One region of the Ornithinibacillus proteolyticus genome, then DNA from elsewhere that is predicted to be linked to it. Evidence: a T-box and tRNA genes for the amino acid it is inferred to sense, from the RefSeq annotation. Region 1 holds a T-box; the other holds one or more tRNA genes.
The links. The T-box of region 1 lies ahead of leuS (leucine--tRNA ligase). A T-box ahead of a tRNA ligase gene usually reads a tRNA of that ligase, here a tRNA-Leu.

Region 2: it encodes a tRNA-Leu, which carries the amino acid that the T-box ahead of leuS (leucine--tRNA ligase) is inferred to sense. The anticodon was not compared.

What each region holds. Positions count from the first base shown of each region.
Region 1 covers NZ_JBCPXV010000062.1:2,420-5,675, forward strand. The annotation lists gene leuS (leucine--tRNA ligase) at 1-1,376, opposite strand, end outside; T-box leader at 1,491-1,705, opposite strand; gene mnmM (tRNA 5-(aminomethyl)-2-thiouridylate-methyltransferase MnmM) at 1,876-2,433, shown strand; gene AAIB49_RS17920 (gamma carbonic anhydrase) at 2,451-2,981, shown strand; gene metK (methionine adenosyltransferase) at 3,025-3,256, opposite strand, start outside.
Region 2 covers NZ_JBCPXV010000060.1:12,607-15,862, reverse strand. The annotation lists rRNA gene rrf (5S ribosomal RNA) at 189-304, shown strand; tRNA gene AAIB49_RS17795 (tRNA-Glu) at 429-503, shown strand; tRNA gene AAIB49_RS17790 (tRNA-Val) at 507-582, shown strand; tRNA gene AAIB49_RS17785 (tRNA-Asp) at 609-685, shown strand; tRNA gene AAIB49_RS17780 (tRNA-Thr) at 844-919, shown strand; tRNA gene AAIB49_RS17775 (tRNA-Lys) at 1,083-1,155, shown strand; tRNA gene AAIB49_RS17770 (tRNA-Gly) at 1,180-1,254, shown strand; tRNA gene AAIB49_RS17765 (tRNA-Leu) at 1,262-1,350, shown strand; tRNA gene AAIB49_RS17760 (tRNA-Ala) at 1,383-1,455, shown strand; tRNA gene AAIB49_RS17755 (tRNA-Ser) at 1,520-1,612, shown strand; tRNA gene AAIB49_RS17750 (tRNA-Phe) at 1,684-1,759, shown strand; tRNA gene AAIB49_RS17745 (tRNA-Gly) at 1,933-2,006, shown strand; tRNA gene AAIB49_RS17740 (tRNA-Ile) at 2,016-2,089, shown strand; tRNA gene AAIB49_RS17735 (tRNA-Arg) at 2,154-2,227, shown strand; gene AAIB49_RS17730 (hypothetical protein) at 2,531-2,680, opposite strand; gene AAIB49_RS17725 (ABC transporter permease) at 2,805-3,256, opposite strand, start outside.

The DNA of each region.
Region 1 (3,256 bases):
CCGGATGGTTTTATTTCCGTCATAACAGGAAGCTCTAGAGGCAATTCCTCTTCTGGAACGGTAGTCATTGTTCCATCTTCCCAATGAATAACTGGAATTGGTTCACCCCAATAACGTTGTCTAGAGAATAACCAATCACGAAGGCGGTATGTTACTTTCTTTTCCCCTACCCCCTTCTCTTCAAGCCATTCAATCATGTTAGAAATTGCTTCTTCTTTATTTAGATCATTTAGAAAATCTGAGTTTACGTGCTTTCCATCTCCTGTATAGGCTTCCTTCGAAATATCCCCACCTGCTACTACCTCTCTTATCGGTAACTTAAATTTAGTAGCAAATTCGTAATCTCGTTCATCATGTGCAGGAACAGCCATGATTGCACCAGTACCATAGGACATTAGCACATAATCTGCGATCCAAATTGGCATTTTCTCTTGATTCACAGGATTAATAGCATATGCACCGCTAAATACACCTGTTTTATCCTTAGCTAAATCTGTTCTTTCAAGGTCCGACTTCGTTTGAACGTTCGCCAAATATTGTTGAACTGCTTGTTCTTGATCAGGAGAAGTAATTTTCGATACTAACGGGTGTTCTGGTGCAAGAACAGCATAGGTTGCGCCAAACAACGTATCAGGTCTTGTAGTAAACACTGTAAATGTCTCGTCATGTCCTTCTATATGAAACGTAACTTCTGCACCTTCCGATCGACCAATCCAATTACGCTGCATGTCTTTAATGCTTTCTGGCCAATCCACCTCATCTAAATCTTCTAGAAGTCTATCGGCATATGCTGTAATTTTCAACATCCATTGTTTCATTGGCTTACGAATTACGGGGTGTCCACCACGTTCACTTTTCCCATCAATAACCTCTTCATTAGCAAGAACGGTCCCAAGAGCCGGACACCAATTCACTGCTACTTCATCGATATAAGCCAGACCTTTTTCATAAAGTTTTGTAAAGATCCATTGCGTCCACTTGTAATAATTTGGGTCTGTTGTACTAATTTCTCGATCCCAATCATAAGAGAAACCAAGTTCTTGAATCTGTCTTTTGAAGGTATTGATATTCTGTTGTGTAAATTCTGCTGGGCTATTACCGGTATCTAATGCATATTGTTCAGCAGGAAGCCCAAATGCATCCCACCCCATTGGATGAAGAACCTCATAGCCTTGCATACGCTTCATTCGAGAAATAATGTCTGTAGCAGTGTATCCTTCTGGGTGTCCAACATGAAGTCCAGCTCCAGATGGATATGGGAACATGTCTAATGCATAAAATTTCTTTTTGTCTGTTTTCGTGTTCGTCTTAAAGGTTTTGTTCTCTAGCCAATATTTCTGCCATTTCTTTTCAATTTCATGATGATGAAAACTCATTACTTTTCCTCCTTTTATTGTGGGCTTTCGTATATTCTTCAGTTACAATCTTAGAAAATGCAAATATAACATCATCTAATAAACCGAATAAATAAAAAAAGCCCCTCATCCCTATAAAGGGACGAGAAGCTGTATTTCCCGCGGTACCACCCAAATTAACGAATTCATTCGTTCACTCGTATCCTTAACGCGGATTAACGGCAGGAACTACTTCGGTTCACTCCTGCAGCATTAAAGGCGAGTTCGCAACTTCTCAGGGACAATTCACACCAACCATTGTCTCTCTTAGCCTGAGTACCATTACTACTACTCCTTCGCATCGCATTTCCATATTTACATAGAATTTTAATGAATACTATTAGCTTTGTCAAGATATTCCTTTTTTATTATAGTAATAGGTGAACTATTACAAACTAATTACATGGCATATAAGTTTTTAAAATTATTTTTACATGCTATTCTAAACACAGACTCAATTTATGCATAAGGGGACCCGAGGATGAAAAGCATTTTAAACTACTCACATCATTTATTAGAAGAAATCATTTCTCCTGGAGAGACCGTTATTGATGCAACATGTGGTAACGGAAATGATACATTATTTTTAAGTAAGCTAGTAGGAGACACCGGAGAAGTTATTGCCTTAGATATTCAAGAACAAGCTATTGATAATACCGATCGATTATTAATGGAGCACAACTGTGCCAACGTATCACTTGTATTAGACAGTCATGAGAATATTGGTGATTACTTATTTCATGACATTGAAATAGGTGGTGCTATCTTTAACTTAGGCTACTTACCGAAAAGTGATAAGTCTATCATTACAAAAGGGGAGTCCACCGTAAAAGCTATTGATACCATTTTAAAATACCTTAAGAAAAATGGTCGAATTATTTTAGTCGTATACTATGGACATGAAGGCGGGCAAGAAGAAAAAAACACGATTCTAAAGCATGTCATTTCCCTGGATCAAAAAAAATATAGTGTACTGCAATATGGATTTATTAATCAAAAGAATAATCCGCCATTTATCATAGCAATACAAAAAAAATAGTCAAGGAGGGGTTTTTAGTGATTCATCATTATCAAAACATCGCACCTAAGATTCATCCGACCGTTTTTATTGCAAAGGACGCAGTAGTAATTGGAGATGTAACAATTGAAGAAGAAACTAGTATTTGGTTTAAAACTGTTATCCGAGGAGACGTTGCTCCAACTAGAATAGGTAAACGAGTTAGTATTCAAGATTTATCTATGCTACATCAAAGTCCTAATAATCCTCTTATCATTGAAGATGATGTTACTGTAGGTCACCAAGTTACCCTTCATTCATCCATAATACGAAAAAATGCTTTAATCGGTATGGGATCGATTATCTTAGACGGGGCAGAAATTGGGGAACATGCTTTTGTTGGTGCGGGAAGTCTAGTTCCACCTGGCAAAAAAATTCCACCTCATACATTAGTTATGGGACGCCCTGCTAAAGTAGTTCGCGAACTAACGGACACGGATTATCAAGAGATGGAACGAGTTCGCAAATCCTATGTTGAAAAAGGACATTATTATAAGTATCATACTGATTTAGGGCTTGATTTTTCCTAATAGCAAAGGCTTAGAACACTGGGTTCTAAGCCTTTTACATACATTATTTAACTTGTGCTAATAACGCGTCTACTTTATCGGTTTTTTCCCAAGGAAATTCTACATCTGTTCTACCGAAATGACCATATGCTGCAGTTTGCTTATAGATAGGTCTTTGTAGATCTAGCATGCGGATAATTCCAGCCGGACGTAAATCAAATATATTGCGAACAGCATTAACTAATACCTCTTCGCTTACTACTCCGGTACCAAACGTATTAATGGAAATGGAAACC
Region 2 (3,256 bases), on a different contig from region 1:
GTGGAAGCGTGGTGACACGTGGAGCTGACGGATACTAATAGATCGAGGACTTAACTAACTTATTTGATATCGTTTGTTTACTCTTATTTAGTTTTCAGGGTATAATTCTAAAAAGAATTCAATGATGTTCTGTTTAGAGCGTCCACATCCTGTGGACAACACAGAACGACTTACATCCTGTAAGCCTGTCTGGTGATGATGGCGAGAAGGTCACACCTGTTCCCATACCGAACACAGAAGTTAAGCTTCTCAGCGCCGATGGTAGTTGGGGCATTGCCCCTGTGAGAGTAGGACGTTGCCAGGCAATAAATTATTTCACAGTACCTTAATGGGTAGAACAACGGCTATTAGTCTTTGTTAGTAGATTTCAAGTTTATTCTTTGAATCTACCTGTGGAATTATTTTGTTTGATATGCCTATACATATTAGGCCCGTTGGTCAAGCGGTTAAGACACCGCCCTTTCACGGCGGTAACACGGGTTCGAATCCCGTACGGGTCACCATGTGGAGGATTAGCTCAGCTGGGAGAGCACCTGCCTTACAAGCAGGGGGTCGCAGGTTCGAGCCCTGCATCCTCCACCATTAATATAATCATAAATCATTTTTTTGGTCCGGTAGTTCAGTTGGTTAGAATGCCTGCCTGTCACGCAGGAGGTCGCGGGTTCGAGTCCCGTCCGGACCGCCATTTTAAAATGCCGGCCTAGCTCAATTGGTAGAGCAACGAGCAATACTTCTACCGAATAAGCTACGAGTAACCCCGAAGCATAAACAACCTTGAATAAGCTAGAAGATACAGGGGTCCATTAGGCAAAAAGAGAAACTTAAAAAGCGAATAATTATCATGCCGGCCTAGCTCAATTGGTAGAGCAACTGACTTGTAATCAGTAGGTTGGGGGTTCAAGTCCTCTGGCCGGCACCACTTTTTACTATGAGCCATTAGTTCAGTCGGTAGAGCAACGAGCATCACTTCCACCGAATAAGCTACGAGTAACCCCGAAGCATAAGCATCCTTGAATATGCTAGAAGATGCAGGGGTCCACCTTGAAGAACGCTCATATAAAATAGAATAACTTAAATAACATGAGCCATTAGCTCAGTCGGTAGAGCATCTGACTTTTAATCAGAGGGTCGAAGGTTCGAATCCTTCATGGCTCATCATATCAAATAGTTTTATATCGAGCGGAAGTAGTTCAGTGGTAGAACACCACCTTGCCAAGGTGGGGGTCGCGGGTTCGAATCCCGTCTTCCGCTCCAATATAATGCCGGGGTGGCGGAACTGGCAGACGCACAGGACTTAAAATCCTGCGGTAGGTGACTACCGTACCGGTTCGATTCCGGTCCTCGGCACCATTAACTCTAAACTAATATAATTATTATGACATGGGGCCTTAGCTCAGCTGGGAGAGCGCCTGCCTTGCACGCAGGAGGTCAGCGGTTCGATCCCGCTAGGCTCCACTTTACCATCTGATTTATTACTTCAAGTACTAGAACAACAGATTGGTAGATTGTAATTTTTGATGGAGGTATACCCAAGTCTGGCTGAAGGGATCGGTCTTGAAAACCGACAGGCGGGTCAAACCGCGCGGGGGTTCGAATCCCTCTACCTCCTCCATAAAATATGTTAGATGCTACTATTGGTTATATGTAATTTTGTTCAAAGTTAGAGTATAGCTTATATTAATTGGCTCGGTAGCTCAGTCGGTAGAGCAACGGACTGAAAATCCGTGTGTCGGCGGTTCGATTCCGTCCCGAGCCACCATGTTATATTCCGGGATATGCGGGTGTAGTTTAATGGTAAAACTCCAGCCACGAGCGATACATCCACCGAATTCACTACGAGTTGCCTCGAGGAATAAACGTCCTTGAATATGCTAGTAGACGTAGGGGCATGTCCGTTCGTAAGCTGTTATTATAGACCAATCTATATTTTATGCGGGTGTAGTTTAATGGTAAAACTCCAGCCTTCCAAGCTGATGTCGAGGGTTCGATTCCCTTCACCCGCTCCATTAATTTATGGGCCTGTAGCTCAGCTGGTTAGAGCGCACGCCTGATAAGCGTGAGGTCGGTGGTTCGAGTCCACTCAGGCCCATTAGGCAAGTTAATTTATCGATCAACTTATACAGATTCCATACAATTGTATGTTGATATATTTTGCGCCCTTAGCTCAGCAGGATAGAGCAACAGCCTTCTAAGCTGTGGGTCAGAGGTTCGAATCCTCTAGGGCGCGTTAATAAAGGTACAACACTAGGAAGGTCTTGCATACGATGAAGCCCTTCCTCTTTTCTGTGTCTTTTTATTTAATTTCCTAACATAAGTTCTCTTACTCAATGAATACAATATCCCCAATTAATGAACCTCATCACCATATCTTCATAAATAACACATCTAAGTAAAAAATCTAACCTTGAGAAGAATAACTCCAACACAAGCAACAACTAAATCCGTCTATTATCCAGTCAAAGCTTAGCTATCCATTAGGATAAAAAAAGGGAAAAGAGAACCTCCATCTCTTTTCCCCCGCTATATTATTCTAAAAGTCAAAGTATTTAAAGTTACGTTCTAGTTTCTTTTTATAACGCTCTAATGTCCGTATCTTTTTAAACGTAAGTAGAGAGCATATTGTAACAGCAATCAGTAACCATTCATGTCCTTCACGATTATCACCAATTATTCTTTCCATCGCAACCTCCTATAGTTCTGATTTATTACTTATTAGTATATAGGAATCAGAGCTCTTTTTAAAACTAAATAAGCGTATTCGTTGTGATAAAACGTGAGCTATGTTTGTATTTCGTAGTTGAAAACTATTGTACCCGAAACGTCATTTTAGAAAGGAAAAGAAAAAGTAATAAAAAAGTGAACAGAATGGCAATTGATAAGAAGTAATTAGAAACATGACTTTCTATAATGGAGCGATAACCAGATTGTAGCCATTCTACAGGATTAATCCAACTAATCCATTGAACCCACTTAGGAGAAGTGTCGAGATTGAAAAACACGCTACTACATAAAAAAAGTGGAATCATGACCAAATTAGTCGTGATACTTAGTTGCCCTTCGTTTTTGGGAAAGCTAGAAAGGCAGAATCCAATTAGCGTGAATAAGGATGAACCGACAAAGAAAAAGGGAAGAAATATAATAATTTGTATTGCCGATAAGGTTAAATCAAATATACCATTTTCGATTATCAATAAAATAATGGAAACGGTGCAGGCAATAATTGTTTGGCTAATGGTAATGCTGCTAAGATACTTCC